Regions from separate parts of the Bacillus sp. UNC322MFChir4.1 genome, predicted to be linked through region 4. Evidence: riboswitches for the same ligand, from Rfam matches in the RefSeq annotation. Region 4 holds a riboswitch; each other region holds the start of a gene.
The links. Region 4 has a riboswitch for S-adenosylmethionine ahead of BR72_RS11400 (methionine ABC transporter ATP-binding protein). Riboswitches for the same ligand answer to the same signal wherever they lie in the genome.

Region 1 (9,148 bases), on a different contig from region 4:
TCGCTGCGATTTCGTTAGCATTTTATGGTTTGTTTTTCTATGTTGCAGGTCGTACATATTTAAAAGGGGTTATTGGCATTTCAAATAGCACTGCGAAAAAAGAAGTGATTTCTTCTGAGAATTTTAATAAAGCTACTGTGCAAAATTCACATTGGAAAGCATATGTGAAAAAAGAATTTCGTATTTTGTTTCGCACGCCACAATTTTTCCTTAATTGTATTGTGCAAACTTTTGTAATGCCAATTATGTTTTTCTTTATTATTTTTGTACAAGACGGGAACTTAGCTTGGTTAAATAAATTTATAAAAGATAGTGAAACAACAGGTCTTGCGCTTGGTCTTGCTTTTTGTGCAGGTATGTTTTTAATGGGATCCAATGTTATTGCGACAACCTCTTTCTCGAGGGAAGGTCGTACTTGGTTTATCAATCGTTATTTACCAGTTAAAGCAGAAGGTGTTTTCTTTGCAAAAGTATTTACTGCTTGGCTCATTAATACGACTATTTTAGCGGTCTTTGGTATTGTGCTGATTATTGTAGGCGGTGTGTCACCAATGTTTACATTGCTTTGGTTCTTGCTTTGCGCAAATGGACTATGGTTAAACAATTTAATTGGCACACGGTGGGATGCACAAACAGCTGATATTCATTGGGATTCCGAACAAAAAATGTTTAAAGGTCGTTATACTACGCTTTGGAACTTTTTTGCGAATATACTGTTAGTCGGCATTACTGTAGGCGGAGTATGTGCGTTATATTTCTCATTAGGACTTGGAATGTGGGGGATGTTTTTAAGTATCCTCGTTGTTTTCACAATTGTAAATGTAATTGTGTCGCGTAGCTTGCAGCTTGGTGCTGAACGTATTCTAGCAAATATTAAATAAATCGTAAATCCTCTGTGACAATACAGAGGATTTATTTTATATTGCTATAGGAAAATGGCAACAAGTATGGGATCGAAGCAGCGTGTCTGACGGGATAGGTTATTGATTCGACTGAAGGATTTTATTGAGAAAATTTTATTTGTTATAAATAATAAAAAGGGATTTTTGGGAGTATATAGAAACTTATTTGGGAGGTGAAAATGTAATTTTAGGAGGCTTATTATGAAATTGAAAAAAATATCTATTGCTTCATTTGCGATTGGAGCGATGCTCTCCATTACAGCTTGCGGGACCTCAACAGAAAAAGATCAAGCAACTCAAACTAAAAAGGAACAAACAAACAATCAAGAAGAAGCGAAAACAACAAGTGCAGATCAAACAACTACGGGTAAAAACGAAGAAAAAGATTCAAAAACAACAAGTGCAGATGGGAAAGCTGAAACAAAATCAACGAATGCAGATCAAACAAAAAATGAGAAAACCGGAACAACTGAAACAAAACCAACAAACGGAAAGCAAAATGCTACTGTGAAGAGTGGGGTAAAGGAAGTTGTACAGTTAATAGACGAAGTGGACAAGCAATTGAAAGCGAATCCAAAACAAGAAGCTGTAAATAAACTTGGCAAGCAACTTACTGATAAATGGGATGTAGTTGAGAAAGAAGTGGAAACAAAGCATGCAACCGATTATAAAACAATTGAGCAAAATTTATATCCACTCATTGTTGAAATGGGAAAACAAAAACAAGACTTAAAGAAGCTAAAGTCATTAACGACGAAAACTAAGCAAGATTTAAATCAATTTTTGAATAAGCTTTAATAAAAAATGAATGCAAAATTAAATCTTATCTTATATATAGCCTATGTAATAGAAGGAGAAACGTAGAAGCAGTATACGTTTCTCCTTTTATAATTAGTTAGATCGATTCAATTAACGACGTATATATTGTTTGAAAGTTCCATTTTCAATAGAAGCAAGAGGAATCGTTTGTTCTGTTCCTTCCTTCATATTTCGTAAAACAGCTACATCGTTATTTATCTCTTCTTCACCGATAATAAGTACATACGGAATGTTTTCTTTATTTGCATAGTTAAGGGCTCGCTTTAGTTTACGATTTGCCAGTTCAAGTTCTATCTTTAAACTTTCGTTTGTTCGCAATGTGTGAGCAATTTTTAGACAATTTTCCTGTGTTCCAAGCGGAATAATAAAGATATCGATAGAAGGGGAGACTCGTTCTTTTTGGACAAGAGCGGTATAGATGACATCTAAACCGAACGAGATTCCAACTGTTGGATAAGATTTATTATCATTTCGAAGTGCACCGATAATGTAATCATAGCGCCCCCCACTACCTATGCTAGAAGTAATACTGCCATCTGCTAAAAAAATTTCATAAATCGTTCCAGTATACATTGTGAGTCCTCTTGCAAGAAAAGGAGAGAACGTTGTATTACGTTGAATGCCAAGTGCCACCAAGTATTGCCTAAGTTCTTGAAGTTCAGTAACTCCTTCTTTAACAAGAGAATTTGGGAACATTTTATCAAATTCAGAAAGTGGCATAGACATACATGTTTCTAACGTCTTACATAACATATCAATCGTTTCACTTTGTATTTCTCGATTCATTAAATCATTTCTTACACCGTCAATACCGATTTTCTCAAGTTTATCTACAGATAAAATAACATCTTGTAACTGTGATTCAGGGATTTGAATTGCTTGTAACAACCCTGTTAATAGTTTTCGATTATTATATTAAATGGTTACGTCTAAGTTTAATTTGTTAAAAATGTCAAGAGCCATTACCATTAATTCTGCTTCTGCTAAGATAGATTCAGCGCCAACAATATCGACATCACACTGTACAAACTCTCGAACTCTTCCTGGTTTAATTGGGCCATTACGAAATACTTTCCCAATTTCATAACGTTTAAAAGGGAGACGAATTTCTGGATTCATTGCGACGACTTTTGCAAAGGGAATGGTTAAATCATAACGCAATGCAAGTTCACGATTCCCTTGATCTTGAAGCGTGTACATCTCCTTTAAAATTTCAGATCCTCCCCCGTATTTATAAGCCATCAAATCATACATGTTCAAAATAGGTGTTTCTAGCGGTTTGCAGCCATAGGCCTCAAATATTTCTTCACAAGTCCGTTTAATTGTATTGCGCAGCATTTGTTCTTCTGGTAAATAGTCTTTTGTCCCTTTTACATTTTGCAAGTTCATATTTATCACTCCTTTTTAAAATAAAAAAAGCTATGCAGGTATGAAAATACCCACATAGCTTTATAATCGCTTCGTGGGTAAACAGGAATAGCCCTGTACCCACGAAGAAAAAATTTCTTCGGATACAAGGCTTTATGTATGATGATGAAGTTGGAAAGAACAATCTATTCTAAACATAAGCAATCTCTCCTATAGATTTTTAAGTAGTATACTACAAATTATTGGAATTATCAATTTTTATTCCATGCCTTATTAGTTTAGGGGGAAATGAATTAATTCCGATCTTATTAAAGGAATTTGCAAAAACGGAAGCACCAAAAGGATTTATATTTTCAATAATCCCTCCATTTCTTATTGTTATTTCTGTTTCTATTAGTATAATTATTGCGATTTTTTCCGGACTAAGGCCGGCAATAAAAGCAACGAATATTAATGTGTTATCAGCAATTCGCCGAGAAATGTAAACAAAACCTGTCTCATCTATTGAGACAGGTTTTGTTATGAAGTAATGGAAGTAGGTGTTGCGTTACTAATTTTGATTAGGTCGGCGCCGTTCATAAAAATTTGTAATCCTCTTTTTCCAGCACTAATGCTAATTGGGTCTAAATTTGCAGCAGATTCGTCAATAAAGAGTGGATAAATTTTTTTCATGCCAAGTGGTGAAACACCGCCGCGTATGTATCCTGTTAATCCAAGTATTTCTTTCATTGCAACCATTTCAACTTTTTTATTTTTACTTGCAGATGCTAACGCTTTTAAATTAAGCTCTTTATGCGAAGGGATACAAGCCATAATTACCCCGGTTTTATCGCCGCGAAGGACGAGTGTTTTAAAGACCTGTTCTAATTGCAAATGAACTTGCTCAGCGACATGTTTTGCATCTAAGTTTTCTTCATCCCATTCATATTCGTGAACTGTATATGCAATTTTGTGCTTATCTAAAAAACGACAAGCATTTGTTTTACTACTCATGTTACACACTTCCTTTTTTATTTCTTCTTTATTAGTATACAAAATTTCGCCAATTAAGACAGGGAAAAGAAGAAAGGACAAGAATATGTAACATAAATCGTGAAAAGGAAAGAGGGAACATGATGTGGAGAACAACTGATCTTTATGATGCGAATGAAACAGAAGTACAAGTATGTAAGCCATTACTTCAATCGTATGGAAAGAAGAAGCAGTTTCATGGGAAAATCGAGACAGTAAAGGTTAAAGATGATAACGTACTCGTAAAAATGGCGCTAGAGATGGTACCAGAGGGAACGGTATTAGTTGTAGATGGAGAAGGTTCAACAAATTGTGCATTACTTGGTGATAACTTAGCAAACATAGCAAGGCAGCGGAATTTAGCAGGCATAATTATTTATGGATGCGTTCGTGATTGTGCGGAGCTTCGGAATATCGAACTTGGCATTTTAGCGATTGCAACGATGCCAAAGCGAAGTGTGAAAGAAGGGAAGGGAGAAACAAATATTCCAGTGTCTTTTGGCGGAGTTTCATGGATTCCAGGAAATTATGTTTATGTTGACGAAGATGGTGTAATTGTATGTAAAACAGAAATTCATCAGTAGGAAATAATATAAGAAAGCAACAGAAGTGCTAAATGTGTTTATGCGGCACCCAATGCAGTTTTTATGCGAAATTTCACTTACGTATATAGTGAATAAAGTTTTCTTGTAAGGCATAAATATATACAGTAGGATCGCGACTTACATATTCGTTTGCCTTTTGAGACACCTCTTATTTTTATTATAAGAAGTGTCTTTTTTATTTATATAAATTCATTTTGAGGTGTAGAATTTGAAAATATGGAGGTATAAGGTTTATCATATCTGGCGAGAAGCCCCCCACCTCAAGCGCGCAAAGTGCAGAAGTGCACGGTAGGTGGAGGGAGTTCAATCTTGAGATAAAACTTCAGCTGTACTATCACATTGAAGCAGTGCATGTTGAACAGCTTGTAAAGATTGTTCAATGCGTTGACGATTATCTGATTTCTCAACTGTTTGTAAGGCATTTTGTAAACAATTCTTTGCTTCGTGTAATGCTTGACAAGAATCTTGAACGTGACCACGTGCATTTTTTTGCATGACTGTGCCTCCTTTGGTCTTTTACATTTTTAGTATGAACAAAATGGAATAAAATATCAGCGCACTTCAAAAAACAAATCCTGATTATTATGATGAGAATTGCCTTTTTTGGCTGTGTTCATTATAGTAAAAGATAAAGTGAATATTTTCTTATCCAGAGAGGTGGAGGGACTGGCCCAATGAAACCCAGCAACCGCGATGCAGGTGCTAATTCCAGCAGAACAGTTTTGTTCTGAAAGATAAGAAGGAAGAGATATAATCCGCTTCTTCTTATCGAAGAGGTTTTTTTATTGCAAAAAAACCGATAATGAAAGATGGACAACGAGAAGAAAGGAGCAAGCATACGATGACACTTGAGAAATATATTACACTACGTAATGCGATTTATAAATATATGGAAGAAAAGGAAAAGCCGATTACATTATTGGATATTCAACAACATATTGCTACTGAACATAAAGGGGAATTTGCAAAGAAGATGTTGCAGCAATTTTACATACTGCGACTGCTAGATGAGTTAAAGTTGGATGGGAAAATTACTTTAGCAGAGCAACATGAATGTATAGATGATAAGGGGATTTACTACATGGTAAAATAACATAGAGGGAGTTATTCTCCCTTTTTTATAGTAATATTTGCTTGGAAATTCATTTTTTGAAAAGAGTTATGTAGATAAAAAGACTGTGTTATGCAGTCTTTTTACAAGGAAATGGTGCTGAGTGTGTAGTGTCAAAAAATTAAATGTGCCCCCGAAAGATGGGCGTTTTCGGCTAACAAATAAAAAAGACACCATCGCCGAATAGGTGTCAGTTGTTTTGTCAAAGAGGCTTGCCCTTTGACATGTATTAGAATAGCATGTGAGTATAGAAAAAGTCAAAAGGGAATTAAAGGAAGGTGTCGTTTGCAATGAACATATTAATTGTATATGCACATCCAAATCCATATAGCTTCAGCGGTGCACTTTTGAAACAAGTGAAAAATTATAAACAAGAAAAAAGAGAGAAATGGCTACAAAAGGAATATGAAAAGGTAACAAGATTATGAAAAATAGGGAACTGATCTGCAAAATTGCGAATGTATGTAAAAGAGAAGATGATTTGTTTTGCTCTTATCTTGATTGTTTATTTTGTATAAGGGAGAAAAGTAAGCAATATTCTAAAGTTAAACAAGAAGTGCGAGAAGGGTATCTTATAAGAGGTGTTTGTCAGAGAGAAGTAGACATTTTAGTAGAACAAAGTGAACAAGTTGCAGATTTGTATATACCTAAGGTGCTCCGATGGGAATTTTTACAGGGAAATGTCCATTATATAGAAGAGATTTGTTCTATGGTATTTCAGTTAAAACCGTTATGTTTTTCAGAAGAACAATGGGAATATGTAATTACAATTATAGAAAAGGAGCTGTCATAAGGCAACTCCTTTTCGTAACGAAAACTTCGAAAGTATAAACTTAATTAGAGAGCTTATTCTGTAAGTATTCAGCGATTTGTAAATACATATCACTATATGCAAATTGTATTTCTCCAGTATGATTGGCATTAGAAGAAAAATGAACGATAACCATATGTGCAGTTGGATCGATATATAACCTTTGTCCATAACTGCCAAGTACTTCAAATGCATTTTGTTCGTTATGGGAGATCCACCACTGATCATGATAAGAATATTCCTCACCATCCCCAACTGGGAGTTCGTATTGGTTAATTTGTTTAATTTCTTCAATTATAGAGTGAGAAATAATTTGTTTTCCGTCATAGACACCATCGCCCGCAATCATCTCCCCGAATCTTGCCATGTCTCGTGCGGTGGCATTTAATCCTGCACTCGCTTGTTCCACTCCGGTTTCATCAACAACGTAATAAGCATTTTCTTCTGCGCCAATTGGTGACCAAATACGTTCACTTACTAGATCTGTGAGCGATTTTCCTGTGACAGTACGAAGGACCCATGCAAGTGTTTCAGCAGAACCGTTATTATACGAAAATGTTTCTCCTGGAGCAGCTGTTTCATTTGCTTCTAGTAACATGTCATAAATTGTTGTCGGTCCATTATAGTTTTTGTTGCGAGGAAGAAGGTTACTTGCTAAATATAATTGTGCATCTTGATTATCTAATCCAGCTTGTTTAAAGCCGTGAGTTGGATATTCTACTGAAACTTGCATATCTAAAAGTTGTTGAATTGTTGCGATCCCAAATGGTGTTCCTTTTAATTTTTTTACATAAGTTTCTGCAGTTGCATTGGGGTCTAGCTTTCCTTCTTCAATAAGGGTATTAACGAGCAGTCCTGTAAATACTTTTGCTACTGATGCCATACCGTGCGGTTCGTTTTCTTTATATCCATGAAAGTATCGTTCATAAACAAGCTTTCCATCCTGTAAAACAATAAAGGCATCTGTTTTATGTTTTTCTAATAATTTCCGAACCGTTGTATTATTTTCATTTTCATCTGTAATATGTAGGTTATCTAAATCTCGCGAATTAGTTGGAATCGAGGATATATAATTTTGATTTTTAGCAACAACTTTTGTTGAAGCAAATTCGCGCATATGTGAATAAGACCAACGGAGACAAGGATCTTGTAACCAGTTTTTTTTCGTTACTGTTTGTCTGGAAGAAAAATTTTTATTTGGATTGAATAACGTAAATCCCATACCAGTCAATATACATACAAAAATCAAAATGATTAAAATGAGCGGGGATTTTTTTAGTCTCATAAAATTAGCCTCCTTCTAGTTTTATTATAAGAGATAAGCCTATTGAGAAGCAAAAAAAGGAGAGTAAACGTAGAAGTTTACTCTCTCTTATAGGATTAGGCAGATAATTTTTCTTGTGTTGTTTGTTTTTTGGACTTTTGTTTACGCCCATGAAGAAAATAGTAAATCAGTAATGTAAATGCAACAATAATCGAAGAAATAAAATACATATGCTGATAACTGGAATGTGCTGCGATAATTCCTAGTACGAAAGAACCGATACCAATCCCTGTATCAAAGAATGAGAAATAAGTAGCTGTTGCAGATCCACGCCTTTGATCTGGTGCCACACTAACTGCAATTGTTTGGAAGCTTGGAATTAGAGTTCCATACCCAAAGCCGATAAGTACACCAGAAGCTAGTAACCAAAACGGCGTATGTGATTGGCTTAAAACGAACATACCAATCATAAAGATAATAATTGATGGATAAATGAGGACATTTTCCCCAAACCGATCGAAGATTTTTCCTGAAAATGGCCTAGAAATAACAACTACAATTGCGTATACAACAAAGAAATAACTAGCAATATCACTCATACCAAGCTCTTTTGCATAAACGGGAATAAATGAAAGAATACCGCTATAGGAAAAGGAAAGTACACAACCAGTAAGAGCGATTGGAATTGTTGAAGGCTCAATTAAATCTTTCCATTGCATTCGTTTCTTTTCTTTATTGATAGCTGTTTTTTCATTTGGAATATTTACTAAAAGTCCGCAGAGAAAAGCAAGTATAGAAAATATAGAACAAAGGACAAATAACCCTGTAAATGAGAATTTAGAAATAATCGTTAAACCTAAAAAAGGACCGATAACCATCGGTAAGCTCATAAATACTCCGTAATAACCAAGTGCCTCACCGCGTCTATGGGGGGGTGCTACATCTGTTATGATTGTACCGGTAGCTGTTGTCGCCATTCCGAAGCCGATACCATGTAAGAAGCGAAGAGCAAGTAGTAAAAATAAGCTTTGCGCACCGAAGTACATTACTGTTGCGGCTAAAAATAACGAAAGGGAGATAAATAAAATCTTCTTTCGTCCTAAATCATCAAGCCATTTCCCTGTAAATGGTCGGCAGATTACTGAAGAAATAAGAAATACTGTTGCAGCAAGCCCCATTTCTTCAGGTTTTCCTTTTAATCCCTCGATTACATATACAGGTAAGGTTGTGATCAACATATAAAATGTTAAAAAGAGA
Region 2 (4,121 bases), on a different contig from region 4:
TTCCTCTGACGTATACCCATTTGGAACAGGGAGCCAGGCAAAGAAAGAACCTTTTGGTGAAGTGACATTCCAGCCGATAGAACGACAAGCAGTAATGAAAGCATTTCTTCGAGATTCATAGCGTTCTACGAGTTCATCGACACAAGTTTGCGGGCTTAATAATGCTTCGCGAGCAGCTTCTTGTACAGCACCAAAAATACTAACATACATATGATCTTGTAATAAGTTAATCGTTTCAATAACACTTTCATTTCCGGCGGCAAATGCAATGCGCCAACCTGCCATATTATACGTTTTGGACAACGTATATATTTCAATGCCAACATTTTTTGCTCCATCAGTTTGTAAGAAACTAATTGGTTTTTTAGCGTCAAAACCAATCGCTCCATACGCAAAATCATGACAGACTAAAATGTCATGTTTATTTGCAAACGATACAGTATCCTCAAAGAACTTTGGTGTTGCAACAGCTCCGGTTGGATTGTTCGGATAGTTTAAAAACATTAATTTTGCCTTTTCAACCGCTTGTGCATCAATCTTTGTGTAATCAGGTAAAAATTGATTTTCTGATAATAGTGGCATTGTAGCAATCTTTGTTTTTGCTAAGGCTATCCCTGATAAATAATCTGGATAACCTGGATCAGGAACGAGGATTGTATCACCTGGATTCGTAAAACAAAGTGGTAACTCAACTAAGCCAGCTTTTCCACCAAATAGAATAGCTACTTCTGTTTTGGGATTTAATTGTACACCGTACTCACGCTCATAAAATGTAGCGATAGCCTCTTTTAAACTATCATGTCCTCGAAATGGCGGGTATTTATGATGAATAGGGTGCTTTGCTGCACGTTGTAATGCTATTACGATGTGATCTGGTGTTGGTTGATCAGGATTTCCTTGTCCTAAGTTAATAACATCATGACCAGCTTGCATTACTCCATTTACTTTGGCGACAAGGGAGGCAAAAAATTGTGTTGGTAATGATGTTAATATCTCGGAAGGTTGAAAATGTTTCATACTTTCCACCTCTTTTGAAAGTTGTTACAATTATAGTGACAAATGATATAGTCTTTCCAACTTTTTGTAAAGAAAAAAATAAAAAGGAAGAAGGAAGAGAGTAATGAAAATTGCTTGTGTACAAATGAATATCACTTTTGGCGATGTTGAAAAAAATATAGAACATGCTGAAAAAAAAATAAGCGAAGCGATAAAGGAAAATCCAGATGTTCTTGTATTACCAGAGTTATGGACAACAGGTTATGATTTAGAGCGCCTTCCTGAAATTGCGGATTTAGATGGGAATTATACGAAATGTTTATTATCAAAGTGGAGTAAGCAAAACGACGTAAATATTGTCGGTGGTTCAATCGCTAAACAGACAGAGAATGGTGTTACAAATACGATGTATGTTAGTGATCGAAATGGAAACATTGTAGCTGAATATAGTAAAGTGCATTTGTTTCAACTGATGGATGAGCATAAATACTTAATTGCTGGAAATGAAACGGGGCATTTTCTACTGGAGGATATACCATGCGCAGGAACAATTTGCTATGATATTCGTTTTCCAGAATGGATGCGCGTTCATACCGCGCACGGGGCAACTGTATTATTTGTTGTAGCAGAGTGGCCGCTTGTTCGTTTAGCACATTGGCGGTTATTGCTTCAGGCAAGAGCGATTGAAAATCAATGTTTTGTTGTGGCATGCAATCGTGCTGGGAGTGACCCTAATAATGTATTTGCAGGACATTCTCTTATTATTGATCCTTGGGGAGAAATTGTTACTGAAGCTGATGAAACAGAAACAATTTTGTTTGGAACATTAGATACAAACAAAATCTCAGAAGTGCGAAAGGGGATTCCTGTTTTTTTTGATCGACGTCCAGAATTGTACGCGCAAAAAAAAAGTTGACAAGCCAATTTTATTCTTGATATAGTCAGAACTGAAAATGGAAAATTCGGACAACTATATACTCTTATCAAGAGCAGGTGGAGGGATTTGGCCCGATGAAACCCAGCAACCGACCGTAATACCATTGTGAAATGGGGCGCATAATTGGCGCCTAGTAAGGAACGGTGCTAATTCCAACAGAAAGAGAGACTTTCTGATAGATAAGAGGGGAGAAGTGAATCTTCAAACCTCTTTCGTTGTAGAAAGGGGTTTTCTTATGATGAAAAGCCCTAATATATTAGGGGGGAAACAAAGTGGGATACAAGTAGTTAACAGAAAAAACAGCTGAAATGATTTAGTTTGTTTTTAGTTACCACTTTTTTGTCTCTTCACTTATTTATAATAAGAAGGGAGGAGACAACGATGGAGGAATGGATATCAGTTATTGGCAATGTCGGCTTTCCGATTGTTGTTACACTATACTTACTTCATAGAATTGAAAGTAAGTTAGATAGCGTTATTGTTGCGATTGAGAAGTTACCAAAGCAAATGCAAGGATATGAATCTCCAAAGGAAAATATGTAACGGAAACGGATTGTGCGGAAGAGGCACAATCCGTTTTTGGGTTGGTGAATATATCCAAATTTAAAGAACAACATAAAAACCTCTTTCTTTTTGGGGAGGACAAGAGCATCTGGCCGTGTGTAGAAGCGGTCAGGGCCTATTTTTGCCACATGTGAGATTTCAAACAAAGGGAGGAAGCGAATACAGGTACATATTTTGGTCTGCATAGCGGCGACTTATATATCGGAAAATTAAAGTTGATTTATAGAGAAAGAAAATAGTTTGTTGAATTTTACTGCGCTGTATAACCACCATCAATGACAACAGCTTGTCCTGTAATTCCTTTTGCTTTTTCGCTTGCCAAAAATAAGGCGTAGTTTGAAATTTCTTCTGTATGTAATAATCGTTGTTGTGGTACAAGTGGGTAAATGACTTCTTCTAGTACATGTTCAAGCGGTACGTTTCTTGTTGTAGCTAAATCTTGAAGTTGATTACGAACAAGCGGGGTATCAACATAGCCTGGACAAAGTGCATTTACGGTAATACCGTACTCAGCGCCCTCTAATGCAGCGACTTTTGTAAGCCCAATTACTCCATGCTTGGCGCTATTATATGCAGATTTGCCTGCAAAGCCAACGAGACCATTAATAGAAGCAATGTTCATGATGCGACCGTATCGTTGTTTTTTCATAATAGGAAATGTATGTTTTATTGCAATAAACGGTGCAATTTGCATGATTTTAATCAACATTTCAAACTTTTCGGTTGGGAAATCTTCAATTGGAGAAACGTATTGCATACCTGCATTATTAACTAATACATCAAGTGAACCAAATCGTGTAACAGTTTCAGCGATAGCTCGTTCAATCTCACGTTCTACTGTTACATCACATTGCATTCCAAATACTTTATATCCTTCGTTTTGTAATTGTTGCACTGCCTCTTGTACTCGGTTCTCTAACCGATCCGTAATCATTACAGTTGCACCTTCTTTCGCAAAGGCTTTTCCTATTTCATATCCAATTCCGCTTGCTGCACCTGTTAAAAATACAACGCGATTTTTAAACATGTTTTATTCCATCTCCTCTATGAATATAGTTAGCTCTATTGCTCTATTTATAGAAGCGAAATAGGAAATCCTGCAAGTTTCTAGAGAAGGGGGAAAAGTTTTTAGTTAATACGAAGGTGTATTTATTAACAAAAGGAATAAAAGAAGTTATAAAACCTTTTAGAGTAGAAGAAAGAAATGATTTATATAAATTCATGGTGATTTTTCAACATATAAGTCGCTGCTTTGCAGAATACAACATGGCCGCTACTTGTTTTCTTGTTTTGTTTTCATCCTTGCATGTGGTAGGAAAAGGCCCTGACCGTTTCTATGCGTGGCCAGATGCTCTCGTCCTTCTAAAAAGAAAAGAGTTTTTATATCGGCTCTTTGACTTGTATATATAGAAGTAATTATAATAGTTACTCTTTTTCTATACGCAATAAAGGACTTTGTAAAGATAATTCTCTTTGTGTATTCGTTAATAAGGAATCTATTTTTGATTTATGAGGGGGAGGAATGATGTAATGCATAAGGTTTGTAGGAGAAGGATGGTGCTCGGAACCGTTTGGACACTCGGGATCTGCAATTGTAAGCTTGTCCTGTACACGTCGCGTGAAT
Region 3 (9,148 bases), on a different contig from region 4:
TGCTTTTTCAATGAGTTCATTTGTATGTGTTGGAGCAATTTCACAAATCACCCCATCGCCTCCAGCAAAACTTTCGATTACTGATGCATGTAGTGCTTTGGCGATGGCGATACTTGTACCATATGTTTGATGACGGTCCATTGGCGCGTGACATGTGTACACGGATAATCCCTTGTCTTTTATTCCCTGCAAATAGTGATTTGGAATCGGAATGAACCCGCGCCCTGGTAAGCCTTGCGGATCGCCGCATTCCATAACAAGTGGATGGTGCATAAATAATAAATCTCCAGCTGTTCCTTCATTAAGAAATCTATCAAGCACTTCATCTGTTGGAAAAACAGCTAAAAAGACGTTGCGAACAACATCTGCTCCTTTTATCATGAGCCCATTAAAGTATGTAACGAAATCATCTTCAAAGAACTCTTGCCAAGGAAACGAAATTGGGTCATAAGCAGCTGGGAGGAAACGGCTAAACCCAGGGTCAATTCCGTATTTATGCACTGCAAATAAAGTATCTAACTGATGCTCTATATCTTGAAGTTTTGGCATGATAAAACCTCCTTTGGAAAAATATATAAATTTAATTATATATTTGAATGAATTTTCTGTATATGGAAATCGAACCAATTCATAAAAAAAGAATGCTACAATAAGATAATCGTGATATAAGTAGGAGGAAAAACAATGAATGTGACCGTTACGGACGCAGCATATGCGAAAATAAAAGAGATGATTCCAAGTGAAGCGAAATATATAAAATTATTTTACGATACAGAAGGGTGCGGCTGTGTGATGAGTGGGATTATTGATTTAGTCGCTGTATCGGAAAAAGATGAGCGCGACATAGACATCTCATCAAACAAGTTTCAGTTTATTGCTGATCGGACGAAGCTTGTTTTTATGGATGATAACTTGACTGTTGATTTCTCTGAATCGGGAGGAAGCTTTCAATTAAAAAGCCCAAGTCAATATTATAATCCGAATATGAAATTGCATGTTCGGGTGTAATCCATGAAAAAGAAGAAAGCAGATTATCTTTGCTTTCTTCTTTTTTGCGTTAAGATTTAGGGATGAGAGTGTTCATCTACTGACTCTAGAATTGTTTTTTCTTGAATAGTTGTTTCTGGTGAGGAATCACCGCTTTGGAAGAGGTAGAAAGATAGAACGCCAAGAACAACGAGAACTAAAAAGAGAAATAAAAAGAGGAAAAGTACAATAAGAATGCTTCTTCGTTTTCTGTGTTGTTGCTTAGATATTTGCTTTTCTGTACTCATATCAAACCTCCCTTACATGCTAAAACCTTATGCGTATTTAGCGGGTTGTATTCTCCAAGTACTTTTTCTGTACTGATATGTATATTCCTCTTTTACACATACGTAAGAAGGAGTTGCAGCATATGTCTCGAAACTTAATGAAGTAAAGTATCAGACATAGCGGGGGAAAGAGATGAAAAAATGGGGAATTGAACTATTACTTTTATGTGTTGTAATTATATGGGGAATCAATTATACAATTGGAAAATACGGTCTTGTCGAATTAACAGCGATCCAATTTACAGCCATTCGCATGGTTACTGCGGCGCCGCTGTTATTGTTGCTAACGTTTTATATAGAAAAATCGCTTTATATCGCATGGAAAGATATCGTAAGGCTTATTTTTGTTAGCATGGTTGGGATTACGTTGTATCAAACACTGTTCATGGAAACGATTCAATATACGTCTGCAACAAATGCATCGTTATTAATCTCGATTTCTCCTATTTTTACAACGATGTTTGCTGTATTTTTGAAAGAAGAGCAGTTTTCATCACGTAAACTTGTTGGATCAGCCATTGCGTGTATCGGAGCTGCGCTTGTATTACTTGCTGGGCATTCTCTTGTACAATCTTTTTACGGGAATGCAATTGGGATTATTACTTCGATTTGTTGGGGATTGTACCCTGTTTTAGCAACGCCGCTTATGAAAAGATATTCCGCTTTGCGTGTAACAGCATGGGCGTCAGCAATTGGTGCGGTGCCGCTTGTATTTTTGAGCGGTTGGCAAATTGTTCAGTTGCCTTTTACGATTGAGCACGGTAGTACATGGCTTTCACTGTTCTATTCGATTTTTCTTGTTACTGTATTTGGGCTTGTGATGTGGTACGTTGGGATTCAAAAAATTGGAGCATCTCATACGATGGTGTATATGTACATTACACCGTTTGTAGCGGTTTTATTTGCAGCAATATGGGCGAGAGAGCAGTTATCTTTGCAACAATTGATTGGCGGATTGATTATTTTTCTTGGTTTGTGGTTTGTAAAGTCAGAGAAACGGTTACCTGTAAAAGAAAATATTTCAAAATAAGAAAGCAGATTAGATCTGCTTTCTTATTTTTTGATTCTCGGTAAAAAAACAAGATACAAGATAGCTATAATAAATGGAATCCAGTTGAGGGAAGGAAAGTGGAAATAAGTAACGAGAATCATACCGGTGAGAAGAACGCTGAGGACAGCATAGAAAACACTATGCTTAGGTGTATACCAATATAATGTTAAGCCGACGAGAGCCGGGATAACGAAATGAATAAGAGCGATGAGAAAGAAGAGCAATGGAAGTCCCTCCTTTATTGTGTACTTACTATATAATATCCATATTTTGTTAAAATGATAGCTAATTTTATAAAAAATGTTTGGAAAAACGACACAATTCGACTCGTTATTTACGATAGAAGTTTTGTATAATGTTAGTTCTTAAATGTATTTTAACAATATAAACACTATCAAAATAGTTGAAACTATGTAAATCCATTTTGCTTTTTCAGCATATAAGTCGAGATGACCTGCTTTTATATTGCATGTAGTAGGGAATCGATTACATACTTTTACTCACCTAAAAAGTGGTTTTTATGTTTTTAATTTGGATGATATTTGATATAGAAATTTTGCAGCAAAGGAGCCACAACATGATTAACATGTCGTTACAAACATTTAAAGTACAAACATATTACATTTTAGCACTGATGATGCTCGGCTGGGCATTTACTCCTTTTTCTCCGCACTTTTTAGGAATCGGTCTTGGTTTTCTTGTGAGCACGTATTGTGTTTGGATTTTAGGACGCCGCATTGAAAAAATCGGAGAGAGTATAGTGAAAAAAACGAAATCACCAACTCTTGGGATGATAAACAGATTTGCAGCAGCGATACTTGGTGCCATTATTATGTACGAAATTGAGCATCATATGGTGATGTGGGCATTTGCTGTTGGGATTATGGGCGGATATATATTAATTGTAATTAATTTAGCATATTACAGTATGAAAGATGCTAAGAAATAGGAAAGAGGCTTGCGAGATTATTCGTAAGCCTCTTTTATATGTAAGTATGCGCGATTACAAGAAAACGTGGGCTTTGTCGGTGAGTACTTGTTTTCTTGCAATCACAACATACTTATTCACATGATTTAGGATATTTCACAGTAAAGTTAGGTTAGGCGATTGGACCGCCAAGGTTTACAACTGTTTCAGAAACAGTATCAAATTTCTTGAAGTTTTCTTTGAACTTATTAGCAAGTTCAGTTGCTTTAACTTTGTAAGCTTCTTTATCAGTCCATGTTTGTTCTGGCATTAATACTTCATCAGGTACACCAGGAACATGAAGTGGTACTTCAAGACCGAAGATATCATGTTTTGCTGTTTCAGTGTTGTCAAGCTCGCCGTTTAATGCAGCTTGCACCATTGCGCGTGTATGACCTAAGTTCATACGTTTTCCAACGCCGTATTCGCCGCCAGTCCAGCCAGTATTCACTAAGAACACATTTGCATCATGCTTCTCGATTTTTTCACCAAGCATTTCTGCATAGCGAGATGCATCAAGCGGTAAGAATGGAGAACCGAAGCATGTTGAGAATGTTGCTTGCGGTGAAGTAATACCGCGCTCAGTTCCTGCTAGTTTACTAGTGTAACCGCTTAAGAAATGATACATAGCTTGCTCTTTCGTTAATTTACTAATTGGAGGCAATACGCCGAATGCATCAGCAGTTAAGAAAATGATTGTATTTGGATGACCTGCAACGCTAGGTAACACAATGTTATCAATTGCATCAATTGGATAAGCTGCACGTGTATTTTCTGTTAATGCAGTATCATCGTAATCGGCAATGCGTGTATGCTCATCAAGCACAACGTTTTCTAAAACAGAACCAAATTTGATTGCGTCAAAGATCTGTGGTTCTTTCTCACGAGATAAGTTCACACATTTTGCATAGCAACCGCCTTCAATATTAAACACACCGTTATCAGACCAACCGTGCTCATCATCACCAATTAATTTACGGTTCGGATCAGCAGATAATGTTGTTTTGCCTGTTCCAGATAAACCGAAGAATAAAGCAACATCGCCTTCTTCGCCTACGTTTGCAGAGCAGTGCATAGAGAAAATATCTTGCTCTGGAAGTAAGTAGTTCATAATAGAGAAGATTGATTTTTTCATTTCACCAGCGTATTCTGTACCCCCGATTAACACGATACGCTTTTCAAATGAAACGATAATAAATGTTTCTGAATTTGTGCCGTCAACTGCTGGATCTGCTTTAAAGTTTGGTGCAGATACAATTGTGAACTGTGCATCATGGTCTTGTAATTCTTCTTCAGTTGGACGAATGAATAGTTGATGCGCAAATAAGTTATGCCAAGCATATTCATTAATAACTTGAAGAGGAAGACGGTAGTTGCGGTCTGCTCCTGCAAATCCTTTGAACACGAATAGTTCTTCTTTATCTTTTAAGTATTCCAGCACTTTTGTATATAATTTATTGAAATGTTCTTCAGAAATTGGTTGGTTCACAGATCCCCAAGCAATTTTGTCCGTAACAGATGCTTCGTCTACAATAAATTTATCTTTCGGAGAACGTCCTGTATATTTTCCTGTTGAAACAGAAACTGCGCCAGTAGAAGATAATTGACCTTCTTTTCTCATTAATACCTTTTCCGTTAATTGCGGAACGCTCAATTGAACCTGTGCATTGCTTCCGTTCAATAGTTCATGTAATCCAATTTGGACATTCGCAGTACTCATATTTATATACCATCCTTTATTTGATTTATGAATATTCATCGTAATCCCCACTAAAAGTATAACACAATCATATAAATAATGTATACTATTTATTTGTTTTTTGTTTGTGTTATTATATTATTTTTTCCATAAATTTCTGCCCTGAAAAACTTATAGGAATATGTGTATTTGGATTGACAAATGAAATTCATTTCTTTAGTATAGTTGAGGACGGATACTCTCTTATTCCGAGCTGGCGGAGGGACAGGCCCTATGAAGCCCGGCAACCTCACTTGTATGAAAGTCAAACAAGTGAATAGGTGCTTAAACCTGTGCGAGGCGAATAGTCTCGAACGATAAGAGCGAAGGGCAAAAAGCAGTATGCAAGTAGCAAATACAACCTTTCCTCTAATAGGGAAAGGTTTTTCTTTTGTACTTGTATGGGAAAATACATGAATGTCGCAGTTTGTGGCAAATTAAGGATGAGTTCCGTACAATATATATCATTACTGTAGGGAGGTTTACCACATGACAAAAAAACGTCATCTGTTCACATCTGAGTCTGTAACTGAAGGACATCCAGATAAAATTTGTGACCAAATTTCTGATTCTATTTTAGATGCAATCTTATCAAAAGATGCAAACGCACGTGTAGCTTGTGAAACAACAGTAACAACTGGTTTAGTATTGGTAGCGGGAGAGATTACAACTTCTACTTATGTGGATATTCCAAAAATCGTTCGTGAAACAATTCAAGGAATCGGTTACACTCGTGCAAAATACGGATTTGATGCAGAAACTTGTGCAGTTTTAACATCTATCGATGAGCAATCTGCTGACATCGCAATGGGTGTTGACCAAGCGTTAGAAGCACGCGAAGGTCAAATGACTGACGAAGAGATTGAAGCAATCGGTGCAGGCGACCAAGGTTTAATGTTTGGTTTCGCATGTAATGAAACAAAAGAATTAATGCCACTTCCAATCTCACTTGCTCACAAATTAGCTCGTCGTTTAACGGAAGTTCGTAAAGATGATACATTACCATACTTACGTCCAGACGGTAAAACACAAGTAACAGTTGAGTATGATGAAAATGGTAAACCAGTTCGCGTCGACACAATCGTAATTTCTACGCAACATCATCCAGAGATTGCTTGGGAACAAATCGATCGCAACTTAAAAGAATTTGTAATTAAACCAGTTGTACCAGCTGAATTAATCGATGAAGAAACAAAATTCTTCATTAACCCAACAGGCCGCTTCGTTATTGGTGGACCACAAGGCGATGCTGGTTTAACAGGTCGTAAAATAATCGTTGATACTTACGGCGGATATGCTCGTCACGGCGGCGGTGCATTCTCTGGTAAGGATGCAACAAAAGTTGACCGCTCTGCAGCATACGCAGCTCGTTACGTTGCGAAAAACATCGTAGCATCAGGACTTGCTGACAAAGCAGAAGTACAACTTGCATACGCAATCGGCGTAGCACAACCAGTATCTATCTCTGTTGATACATTTGGCACTGGAAAAGTATCTGAAGAAGTATTAGTAGAACTAATCCGAAGCAACTTCGATCTTCGCCCAGCTGGCATCATCAAAATGTTAGACTTACGTCGCCCAATTTACAAACAAACAGCAGCTTACGGCCACTTCGGACGTACTGATGTAGATCTATCATGGGAACGTACAGACAAAGCTGAAGCTTTAAAAGAGCAAGCTGGTCTATAATATAGGAAGAAAAAAGCTTTGCGCGTGTGCGCAAAGCTTTTTTTATTTATGGAAATACATAAAGTGAAACTTTAATCAGTGGGGGTTTTTTCATCCCCCACTGATTATTAGTTGAACCAATCGGGCTTTTACAGGCAGTTTATCTCCCACCTAACTTCTTTGCTTTCGCCGAATTTTGAGGTGGGAGTATTACTGCCCGCGAATAGCGGGATAAAGTTTTCTTTATTAGGTAAGTTCAAATAATAAGCAAGACGGATTGACTAAGTTATATGGTCGTTTCACAAAAACTGCGGTTGGTTTCATTCATTTTCATATCAATAAATCAAACTTTATTTATTGAACGTTACTTTCCCTTTAACACCATCCACTTTTATCTTATCGTTTTTAGCGCCTAAGATTGTTACGTTTTTTTCAATACTATTGATATCGGCTGATCCATCTCCAATCTTAGCACGTACTGACCCGTTAATATCTTTAATAACAACAGCTCCATTATTATTGTCAACATTGATATCAGATGACGAATTAGAAATATTAACTTTCCCATCCCTATTTGTTACACTTACAATTCCTTTAACATTGGAAATGTCTATATTTCCATTAACATTAAGTATGTTTATATCTGAATCCAGTTTAGAAACTTTAATATCTCCGTTTCGATGGTTTTCTTTAAATTCTACTTTTACGTTTTTAGGTACTGAGAGTTTCACATCAACCCAAGTTTCACTATTGCTAAAGAATTGCCCATCAAAAGAAGTATTTAAGTTGGCAACTCCATTTTTTTCTGAAAGATCTAGTTTTAATTTGTCTATGCTGATTCCTTTTGCTTTTGCATGGATAGAAGCTTCTATTTTATTCGATGTAGAATTTGTTGAAATATCAATATTACCATTACGATTATCTAGTGTTAACTTTTTAATATTAGAGGCTGGTAATGCCAGTTTTTCTTCTTTTGTTTCACTTTCAGAACTTGAACAACCAGTAAGAATTAAAGTGATTAATGTACCAAAAATAATTAGCTTTTGTTTCATTTTTCTTTCCTCCAGTCTTTAATAAAAAATTTAAACAACATCTCTTTTCACAAAGATTGGATACGAAACTAAGTGCATAATGAGTATATGAATTAAGATTAATATTAAGGAAAAGCTTAAGGTCATTCCTTCTACAGGTGGACTCTCATATATAAAATTCGATAAATCTGTATTAGAGAAGATAAAATATTGTGTCCAACTGAAACCTTTTAATGAAATGCTCATAACAAAACCTGCAATTGTTATTAAAAGAGAAAACACGATAGAGAATGTTGAACTTTTAAATGCAGCTGAAATCATAAATGCTAAAGTTGCAACAATAATTAAGAAAGGAATTTTAAAGAGTAAGCTACCAATTAGTGCTTGAAGGACACTTGTTTTTTGAACGACTTGATCTTTGACAAATAAGTAGTCGCTGTTTATGCCATCAAACCCTAAAAGAATACCACTAAATATAATGGAAAGAATAAATGTGATTCCGACTAGATATAGTCCAAATAATAAGGTCGAAATATATTTAGAAAAATATATTTCTGTACGAGTAGCAGTTCGAGTTAATAGAAATTTAATCGTTCCGGATTGAAATTCACTTGCGACACTTTCACCAGCTATTATTAAGGTAAGAATAGAAATCGCTACTAAAAAATTTGTACTTTGTCCAATTGTAAAGAACCATGCATTGTTTTCTGGTTTTATATTGTTGTCAATGTAATACTTATTTAGTAAAAATTTTTTTTCATTTTCGAGTATTTCCAGAGGTAATGTTTTAGATTCTTTTTCAACTTTAAGTAATGCATTTTCTTCTATAAGGGAGGTTTTCCAATCATCTCCGTAGTTAACTTGATGAGAAAATTTCACATTTAGAAATTGCACCAGAATAAATAGAACCATAACTCCTATCATTACCCACGTTCTTTTACGTTTAAAAGTTTTCATGTTTTCATTCTTGATTAGATTAAGCATTACGTAGTTCATCCCCTGTCATTTCAATGAATTTGTCTTCTAAAGTAGTTTTAATCGTTTGAACACCATAAACATTTACTCCACTTCTTGCTAACGTATCACTAATTTCCGGTATATGTTCTTTACTAATTGTAATATTGATCATATTTTGGTTTGTCACAATTTCTGCTCCTACTAATAACTTTTGAAGTACAGGAATAGCTAAATCTGTTCGGTCTACTTCAAATTGAACACAACTTATCTTTTCTTTTGTAATATCTTTGATGTCATGTAAACCTATCATATAGCCCTTATCAATAATGGCTATACGGTCACACATCATTTCCATTTCAGCCATTTGGTGACTTGATACAACAATTGCTACATTTTCACTTTTGGCTAGTTTCTTTAAATGAA
Region 4 (9,148 bases):
AGAACATGAATGAAAAAGATATGGTAAATGATTATTTAGCTGGGTTAAATGCAAGTTTAACGGGTTATGCAAATTATATTGCGCAAGCGAATAATGAACAATTACATCAAACGTTAATTCAAATTCGTAATCAAGATGAAGTAAGGCAGCGCAATCTATATGAGTATGCGATGCAAAAGGGCTATTATCAGCCAGCAGCGCCAGCTAATCCAATGGTTGTTCAGCAGTTAAAGAATCAATTAAGCGCGCAATAAAGTGAAACTTCCATTAGTGACGCTTTTCTCACTGCTGGAAAGCCCGCCTATCTTCTTTGTTTCTCTCTCAATCTTGAGGTGAGGGTCTAGCGGGATAAGAACAGACATATTTCAAAACGGGTAACGTAATTGAGACGTTACTCGTTTTTTTGTGAAGGTATCGGGGCTTTGTCGAAATTATGTGAAAAGGGACATAAAATGTCCATAATATTGTGAAATAGTTCACAAGTTGTACATGGTTTTTACGGTGAAAACTTTTATAATAAAAAGTGTAAGATACATAAAACAAAGAAGATTACATAGAAACAGGAGAGATGGTTATGAATAGAAGTACAAGAAAAATTGCAATTATAGGTACAGGATTAGTTGGATCTAGCTGTGCGTACTCTATTGTGAATCAAGGAATCTGTGAAGAGTTAGCGTTAATTGATATTAATCATGAACGAGCAGTTGGCGAAGCGATGGATTTGTCTCACTGCATTAATTTTACAAATACAAGAACAAAAGTATATGCAGGCGATTATGAAGACTGCAAAGATATGGACATTGTCATTATTACAGCAGGAGCTGCTCCAAAGCCAGGACAAAGTCGTCTTGATACTTTAGGAGCAAGTGCAAAAATTATGGAAAGTGTCGTATCAGGAGTTATGGAAAGCGGCTTTCAAGGTATTTTCTTAATTGCTTCTAATCCAGTTGATATTATTACTTACCAAGTTTGGAAGTTATCAGGTCTTCCGAGAAACCGTGTGATTGGTACTGGGACATCTTTAGATTCTTCTCGCTTAAAAACAATTTTGTCTGAAATATTTGATGTGGATCCTCGTAGCATTCATGGTTACTCATTAGGAGAACATGGCGATTCACAAATGGTTGCTTGGTCTCACGTAACAGTTGGTGGAAAACCGATGCTACAAATTTTAAAAGAGCAAAAAGAACGCTTTGCGGATATTGATTTAGATTCGATTGTTGAACAAACATCAAAAGCAGGTTGGGAAATTTATAAACGAAAAGGAACAACATACTACGGTATTGGGAACTCCTTAGCTTATATTGCACGTTCCATTTTTAATGATGATTATCGTGTTATTGCGGTATCAACAATCCTAGATGGTGAATATGGTGAATATGAAATTTGTACAGGTGTTCCAGCCATCATAACAAGAGATGGTGTGAAAGAGATTGTTGAGTTGAATTTAACAGAAGATGAAGAAAGAAAATTCGCAGCATCAAATGATATTTTACGTGACTATATGAAAGTAATTGGTTACTAAACTAGAAGAAGGTGAAACAGATGAAGGAATACATCATGCCTCGCATATTTAAAGGATCTGCAGGAATTGCACAAGGTATTTTCGTAACTCTTGGAATTGGTCTACTTATTGAGAATATAGGAAGAATTGTTGATATTCCGATGTTAATTACAATCGGAGTTGTTGCAAAATCACTTATGGCGCCAGCAATTGGAGCAGGAATTGCTTTTATGCTCGGAGCAAATGGACTTGTCATTTTCTCCGCGATGGTTGCAGGAGCGATTGGGGCTGGAGCGATTTCGATTACTGCAGCTGGTTTAATGATTAAAACTGGTGAACCAATCGGTGCGTTAATAACAGCGACATTAGCGGTTTATATCGGTAAACGTTTGAGTGGAAAAACAGCATTAGATATGATGCTCGTTCCATTTGCGGCAATATTAGGTTCAGGTTTAGTCGGTATTTGGTTATCTCAAAATATTACTCCGGTCTTAAATACAGTTGGCGCATTTATTAAGGATAGTTCAGCTGGTAGTCCGTTTATCGCGTCTATTGTACTTGCAGTTGTTTGGGGATTGTTATTAATTTCACCAGCTTCATCAGCAGCTTTAGCAATTGCACTTAGCTTAGACGGCGTAGCGGGCGGTGCGGCACTTGCAGGATGCGTCGCTCAATTTATCGGATTCGCTGTTATTTCTGCTAAGGAAAATAATTTAGGCGGTATTTTAGCACAAGCTCTTTGTACACCGAAAGTACAACTTCCGAACATTACTAAAAATCCAATGATTCTTGTACCAACTGTTGTTGCGAGTGCGATTGTCGGTCCTGTATCAGCACTTGTCTTCCAAATTACAGCAGGAAAAGAAATTGCAGGCCTTGGACTTAGTTCTTTAATCGCACCAATTAACTTAATTTCAAGCAAAGGATTAAGCGTTGTTCCAGCGATCGTGATTACTTATATCGTAATTCCAGTAGCTGTTTCTTATGTACTGTATATTATCTTGAAAAAAGCAGGTCGCATTAAACCTGGCGATATGACTGTACCACAATCTTAAAACTAGTAAGAGTGTTACAAATATGCCAATTTGAAAATCTCCTCTTATATAGAGAAAAGCAGACTGAAGAAGCCACAGTCTGCTTTTTTAGTTATAGATTATGCCTCGGCTTGCACCGTAATCTTTTGTTCACGTGATTCAAATACATAGTGCATAGCAGCATAGAGGAAGCTCCCTAGTACAGCACCTGCTACAGCATCTACAAAGGCGTGTTGTTTTGTAAATAAGGTAGATAAAATAATGAGCACACCAACAAATGTTAACAGGGCGTACACCCATTTATTTTGTTCCTTTCGCTTGTAGGCTGTAATCATAATGACAAATGTTGTGAGTACGTGAATGCTAGGAAAACAATTCACCGGTTGATCGATACTATAAATATAGCGCACTAAATTCGCAAATACATCATTGCCGATGACTTCAGGGCGTGTTACGGTTGTTTGCCACATATAATAGACGCTAAAGGAAGTGAGTTTTCCAAATAGTACACTACTTAATGTAACGTAATAGAGCTTTCGATCTGCAAAGCAGTAATAAATAAGAGCCCCATATAAATATGGAAACCAAAGTAAATAGGGAACGATAAATTCTTTTGTAAATGGAATCCATTCATCTATTTTTGTTGTTACATTTACAGCACCTACAGTGGATTGATTTAGCACGTCATAAAGAGCACTTACAGGTATGAGTAGGAGTAGATAAAATAATGGAATAAAGGCTGAAAACTTATTGTTTTTCATAGTAATTCTCCTATTTGTAATGTAATAACTTGGAACTTGAAAAATTATAATATAAAACATGTAAATGAACCATTGATTTTTCTAACATTTTTTGCAAATAAGCTTACAATTTTGTCACTGTACAAATTGAAAGATTGATTAAAAACCCTTTTCTGTTTAGAATGGCGAGGGCATCTGGCCATGTGTAGTAGCGGTCAGGGCCTTTTTTTGCCACGTGCAAGCTATGTTGTGTTCTGCATAACTGCGATTTATATTTATCATATTTGCAGGTATCGATATGGGTGAAGCGATTTTTAAACAAACGTTTGTTTAACATGTATGTTCTGTTTGGCTGCATTAATCAAACGTTTGTTTAATATGTATGTTCTGTTTGGCTACATTAAACAAACGTTTGTTTAAAAGATTAGAAATAGGAATTTCACCGTTTACATACCTTTTCTTTATGTGCTATAACGTATAAAGCAGAAGAATGAATATAAAGTTTCAAGTGATACATTAGGTTAATTTTTTCGCGGTAGTAACATGTTTTTAAGGATTTATAAAAAAATAAAAATTTTGAAGGATAAAATAATTTTTTAGCGAAATAAGTAAAAGTTTGAAATAAAAAAATATTTTTTATATGATAAGGGTAAAGGTTAGTGAAAAGTAGGTGAATGTATGTCAGTAACATTTTATTCATATCCAAAATGTGGAACATGCCAAAAGGCAAAAAAATGGTTAGACGCAAATGATGTAGCACATGAAATGGTTCATATTGTCGAAAATCCACCATCTAAGGAGGAACTTCGCAGTATATATGAAAATAGTGAATTGCCATTAAAAAAATTCTTTAACACAAGTGGGATGCGATATCGCGAGCTTGGGTTAAAGGACAAGCTAAAAGATGCAAGTGAAGAGGAAATGTTAGACATGCTTGCTTCTGACGGCATGTTAATTAAACGACCAATTGTAACAGGCGGTAATGATGTAACGGTTGGCTTTAATGAAGAGCAATTTGAAAGCGTGTGGAAAAGGTACCAATAAGGTGCTTTTACATAATTAATACATTCATTGGAGGTACAGACATGAGCATTCCAAAACAATTACGTTACTCTGAAGAGCACGAGTGGGTACAAGTTGAAGGCAATCAAGTTACTATCGGTATTACAGATTTCGCACAACACGAATTAGGAGATATCGTATTCGTAGAACTTCCTGAAGTTGGTGCAACAATTGCAGCTGACGAGCCATTCGGTAGCGTAGAGTCTGTTAAAACAGTTTCTGAATTATACGCACCTGTAGCAGGTAAAGTTGTAGCAATAAACGAAGACTTAAATGACAAGCCAGAGCTTGTTAACGAATCTCCATACGAAGGTGCATGGATGGTTAAAGTTGAGCTTGAAGATGCAGGTCAAGTAGAGAAATTATTAACTGCAGAACAATACGAAGAAATGATTAATCAAGACTAATCTGAAAAGGACAGCTGTGAGCTGTCCTTTTTTATTTGTGCTGTTTTTTAAAAGTGATTGAAAAATAAGCAAAAAAACCTGTCTTTTTAGGTGGGCGAGAGCATCTGGTCATGCATAGGAGCGGTTAGGAGCTTTTCCTGCCACATGCAAGGATTAAACCTAAGGGAGAAATTGAGTGCAGGTCATCTTTGTTCTACATAATAGCGACTTAGCTGTTGGAAAATCAAAATGGATGTATATAGAACATAGTTTTTTTCTACTTAGAAATGATAGGAATGGAGCTTTTCTTAAATATGTTTCGGAACGAGCCACTTATGCTTTTCTTATTGTCCAGCTCCGCTTTTCTTTACAAAAATAAACAGGAAACAACATTGAAATATCGAATATACTATATACTAAAGCTAATGTTATATCATAGTATACGGTGATCGGGTGATGCCAAGTGGTCTATGTAGAAAAAGTAATTATTGTTGAAGGTAAGTCAGATAAGCGAAAGATTGAAACAATTATTAGAGAACCGGTGGAAATTGTTTGTACAAATGGTACAATTGGTTTGTCAAAAATGGATGAGCTCATTGACCAGTTGTATGATAAAGAAGTATATGTTCTTGTGGACGCGGATGATGCTGGAGAGAAATTGCGCAAACAGTTTCGGCGAGAATTTCCACATGCTGAACATATTTACATTGATCGCTCATATCGAGAGGTTGCGACTGCACCACCATCTCATTTAGCGAACGTTTTATGGGGAGCCGATATTGACGTCTATACAGAATTTTTACGGTAAGGAATGGTACGATGATAGATTGGACAGGACATGAAGCAGAAGTTGCAGTTAGAGACCAAGAAAAAACGGTGTTATATGTATATACACCAATGTGTGGTACGTGCCAGCTTGCGAAAAAAATGCTAACGGTTGTTGAAGTAGCGTTGCCTCATTTAGAAATTGGAATGCTGAATGTAAATTATGCACCGCATTTTGCGCGGGAGTATCAAATTGAAAGTGTTCCGTGTTTACTTATATTTGAGAAGAATAAACTTGTAAAGAAAATATATGCATTTCAATCTGTGGAATATTTATATATGGAATTACAATAGGCGGCAAAAAAATTGCCGCCTCGACATATTTCTTGGGAAATAGTGAGAGATAAATGGTTTTTTATACAGCATTTGTCGAGAGAATGATACAGGAGAGTGCGTAATAAAGATGGAATGGTAATATGTAAAACGTGATATGGGGAGTGTGATAAAGATGACATTGTATTCACTGCTTCAATCATTTGTAACATATGCCAATACGCAATATCACTTAGAACCACTATTACCACAATTTGAAAAGGTTGTTTGTTTTACTTTCCAAGATGAATGTTATTCATTGAATATTTCAAGAGAGAAAATTGAACTTATAAATGGTGCGGTGGGAACTGAAGAACTTGTTTGTTTTCAAGAAACAGATTTGCGGTTGTTGATTACAGGGCAAGTACGCTTGCAGTCACTCTTGCGCAGAAATGCAATTACATATAAAGGGACATATCGAACGATGCTATTATTAGAATCTGTATTTCATATTTGTAAACCGCTACAAATGGGTGCTTAAATTTCAGAAAGTTTATTCTTTGCGAAAATTTCTGTTGACATCTATTTCATGCGTTGATACAATTCAAAACATAAAATAACGAAAACTTAATAACGATAAAATCAGACGAAATTTATATCTGATTTTCTCTTATCAAGAGAGGTGGAGGGACTGTGCCCTGTGAAACCCGGCAACCGTCAACTTATGTTGAAATGGTGCCAATTCCTGCAAAGCGAATGCTTTGAGAGATGAGAGGAAAGGATAATGGTAATTTGTGTATAAAAAACCTTTCTGCTCATTTTCAAGCAGAAAGGTTTTTTTTGTTGTTTCGGTGTAGGAGGACACTTGAACGACAAAACTTTTATAGAGTGATAGCGGGAAGCCGCTTACGCTTTTTATGTAATCCAGCTTCAGCGGCTAGAATCTCCGGTCGTTTCGCTCTCTCGGTCGAGAGCTCCAACGTCCTGCGATTCTGAACGAGCCGCTTACGCTTTTTAATTTAAAAAAGGGGTGACATCGATGATTATATTAGAAAATGTAAGGAAGATATATCGTTCTAAACACGGTGATGTTACCGCTGTGGATGATGCGAATTTACAAATAGAAAAGGGCGAGATTTTCGGGGTGATTGGCTATAGTGGCGCTGGAAAGAGTTCGCTAATTCGTTTGTTTAATCAATTGGAGAAACCAACGTCTGGAAAGATTACGGTTGGAGCACGTGTGATTTCGGCAATTACAGGTAAGGAACTTCGAGAAGCACGTCAAGAAATCGGGATGATTTTTCAGCATTTCAACTTACTGTGGTCACGAACTGTTCGTGAAAATATTGCTTTCCCGCTTGAGATTGCTGGGGTGGCAAAAGAGAAACGAAATCAGCGCGTAGATGAATTAATTCGTCTTGTTGGTTTAGAGGGACGAGGAGATGCATATCCATCTCAGCTAAGTGGCGGACAAAAGCAGCGCGTTGGTATTGCAAGAGCATTAGCGAATAATCCGAAAGTATTATTGTGTGATGAAGCAACGTCAGCATTAGATCCGGAAACGACAGATCAAATTTTAGATTTGCTTCTCGATATTAATAAGCGTCTTGGGTTAACGATTGTACTTATTACGCATGAAATGCATGTCATTCAAAAAATTTGTAACCGCGTTGCTGTTATGGAAAAAGGGAAGATTGTTGAAAGTGGCAGCGTGTTAGAGGTATTTCGTAATCCGCAGCAAGAAATTACAAAGCGCTTCATTAAACAAATAACAGATTTTGAAGATGCAGATGAGGCAATTGAACATTTAGCAGAGAAATACCCAGAAGGAAAAGTAGTGAAATTACAGTTTGTTGGTGAAGCAGTAGAAAGACCAGTTTTACAGGAGTTAATGAAGCAAGATGGAGTGGAAGTGAGCATTCTACAAGGGAATATTGCCCAAACGACAAGCGGAGCGTATGGAAGCTTAATCGTTCATTTAAATGGCAAAGAAGATGTGATTGCAAAAGCAATTGCAACGATTCAACAGGAACAAGTCGAGCTGGAGGTGATTGCACATGGATAATCTATTTCAAAATGTTGATTGGGATAAAATGCTAGTGGCTACTCAGGATACACTATACATGGCGGCAGTTGCCACACTTGCAACGTTTGTATTGGGGCTTATTCTTGGATTAGTACTGTTTCTTACAAGTAAAGATAATTTATGGGAGAACAAACCAGTCAATGTTGTAATTGGAGCATTTGTAAATATTTTTCGTTCCATCCCGTTCATTATTTTAATTATTTTACTCCTTCCATTTACGAAGTTTTTTGTAGGTACCATTCTTGGAGCAAGTGCTGCATTGCCAGCATTAATTATTGGAGCAGCGCCGTTTTATGCGAGATTGGTTGAAATTGCGCTTCGTGAAATTGATAAAGGTGTCATTGAAGCATCGAAAGCGATGGGAGCAAAGACGAGTACAATTATTTTTAAAGTATTAATACCAGAATCTTTGCCAGCACTTGTGTCAGGTATTACTGTAACGGCAATTGCCCTTGTCGGTTATACAGCGATGGCTGGAGCAGTTGGTGCCGGCGGCCTTGGTACACTTGCTTATTTAGATGGATTCCAGCGGGGCAATAGCGATGTAACTCTCATGGCAACAATTCTTGTGCTTGTGATCGTATTTATTATTCAAGTGTTTGGGGACTTCTTTACGAAGCGACTTGATAAAAGATAAAAAGGAGTTTTCGTCTCAGCCAAAGACTTTCTATAGATTTACTATTTTGAATATTGGGAAAAGGAAGGGTGTCATTATATGAAAAAGGTATTATTTTCAGCACTTATTGCTGTATTTGTATTTGCATTAGCTGCTTGTGGTAGCGGCGGAAAAGATGAAAAGAAACTTGTGATTGGTGCTTCTAACGTACCGCATGCAGTTATTTTAGAAAAAGCGAAACCACTATTAGAGAAAAAAGGAATTAAATTGGATATTAAACCATTCCAAGATTATGTATTACCAAACAAAGCGTTAGCTGATAAAGATATTGATGCGAACTATTTCCAACACATTCCGTATTTAGAGAAAGAAATTCAAGATAAAGGCTATAATTTTGAAATAGCAGGGAAAATTCATTTAGAACCAATTGGTGTGTATTCTCAAAAATATAAAAGCTTAAAAGATCTTCCAAATGGGGCAACAATTATTATGAGTAACTCTGTTACTGATCATGGACGTGGGTTAGCAATTCTACAAAAAGAAGGCATTATAAAAATTAAAGATGGTGTAGACCCTGTTAAAGCAACGACAAAAGATATTGCAGAAAACCCGAAAAACTTGAAGTTCAAAACAGACATTGAGC

Region 1: linked by a shared signal. The riboswitch ahead of BR72_RS20670 (hypothetical protein) and the one ahead of BR72_RS11400 (methionine ABC transporter ATP-binding protein) in region 4 are both predicted to bind S-adenosylmethionine.
Region 2: linked by a shared signal. The riboswitch ahead of BR72_RS01345 (YvrJ family protein) and the one ahead of BR72_RS11400 (methionine ABC transporter ATP-binding protein) in region 4 are both predicted to bind S-adenosylmethionine.
Region 3: linked by a shared signal. The riboswitch ahead of metK (methionine adenosyltransferase) and the one ahead of BR72_RS11400 (methionine ABC transporter ATP-binding protein) in region 4 are both predicted to bind S-adenosylmethionine.

What each region holds. Positions count from the first base shown of each region.
Region 1 covers NZ_KN050811.1:10,134-19,281, reverse strand. Annotated here, with positions in the region: gene BR72_RS20705 (putative ABC transporter permease subunit) at 1-881, shown strand, start outside; gene BR72_RS20700 (hypothetical protein) at 1,104-1,700, shown strand; partial or broken gene BR72_RS20695 (histidine--tRNA ligase) at 1,812-3,110, opposite strand; gene BR72_RS20690 (hypothetical protein) at 3,332-3,574, shown strand; gene ybaK (Cys-tRNA(Pro) deacylase) at 3,609-4,082, opposite strand; gene rraA (ribonuclease E activity regulator RraA) at 4,205-4,684, shown strand; gene BR72_RS20675 (hypothetical protein) at 5,009-5,200, opposite strand; SAM riboswitch class I at 5,348-5,446, shown strand; gene BR72_RS20670 (hypothetical protein) at 5,547-5,798, shown strand; gene BR72_RS26525 (NAD(P)H-dependent oxidoreductase) at 6,107-6,244, shown strand; gene BR72_RS20665 (hypothetical protein) at 6,241-6,609, shown strand; gene BR72_RS20660 (serine hydrolase domain-containing protein) at 6,650-7,912, opposite strand; gene BR72_RS20655 (MFS transporter) at 8,008-9,148, opposite strand, start outside.
Region 2 covers NZ_JQKQ01000001.1:281,019-285,139, reverse strand. Annotated here, with positions in the region: gene BR72_RS01355 (pyridoxal phosphate-dependent aminotransferase) at 1-1,026, opposite strand, end outside; gene BR72_RS01350 (carbon-nitrogen family hydrolase) at 1,121-1,912, shown strand; SAM riboswitch class I at 1,974-2,119, shown strand; gene BR72_RS01345 (YvrJ family protein) at 2,315-2,476, shown strand; gene BR72_RS01340 (3-hydroxybutyrate dehydrogenase) at 2,748-3,524, opposite strand; gene BR72_RS01330 (ImmA/IrrE family metallo-endopeptidase) at 3,923-4,121, opposite strand, start outside.
Region 3 covers NZ_KN050810.1:231,322-240,469, reverse strand. Annotated here, with positions in the region: gene BR72_RS20295 (Nif3-like dinuclear metal center hexameric protein) at 1-549, opposite strand, end outside; gene BR72_RS20290 (iron-sulfur cluster biosynthesis family protein) at 685-1,008, shown strand; gene BR72_RS20285 (hypothetical protein) at 1,065-1,274, opposite strand; gene BR72_RS20280 (DMT family transporter) at 1,447-2,343, shown strand; gene BR72_RS20275 (hypothetical protein) at 2,367-2,588, opposite strand; gene BR72_RS20270 (ATP synthase subunit I) at 2,942-3,313, shown strand; gene pckA (phosphoenolpyruvate carboxykinase (ATP)) at 3,465-5,051, opposite strand; SAM riboswitch class I at 5,271-5,393, shown strand; gene metK (methionine adenosyltransferase) at 5,559-6,758, shown strand; gene BR72_RS20255 (DUF4097 family beta strand repeat-containing protein) at 7,088-7,789, opposite strand; gene BR72_RS20250 (ABC transporter permease) at 7,820-8,752, opposite strand; gene BR72_RS20245 (ABC transporter ATP-binding protein) at 8,745-9,148, opposite strand, start outside.
Region 4 covers NZ_JQKQ01000025.1:26,250-35,397, reverse strand. Annotated here, with positions in the region: gene BR72_RS11450 (spore coat protein) at 6-254, shown strand; gene BR72_RS11445 (L-lactate dehydrogenase) at 575-1,525, shown strand; gene BR72_RS11440 (PTS sugar transporter subunit IIC) at 1,546-2,559, shown strand; gene BR72_RS11435 (phosphatase PAP2 family protein) at 2,658-3,299, opposite strand; gene BR72_RS11430 (arsenate reductase family protein) at 3,957-4,322, shown strand; gene gcvH (glycine cleavage system protein GcvH) at 4,364-4,747, shown strand; gene BR72_RS11415 (toprim domain-containing protein) at 5,190-5,534, shown strand; gene BR72_RS11410 (thioredoxin family protein) at 5,546-5,845, shown strand; gene BR72_RS11405 (hypothetical protein) at 6,000-6,344, shown strand; SAM riboswitch class I at 6,471-6,578, shown strand; gene BR72_RS11400 (methionine ABC transporter ATP-binding protein) at 6,843-7,868, shown strand; gene BR72_RS11395 (methionine ABC transporter permease) at 7,861-8,526, shown strand; gene metQ (methionine ABC transporter substrate-binding lipoprotein MetQ) at 8,605-9,148, shown strand, end outside.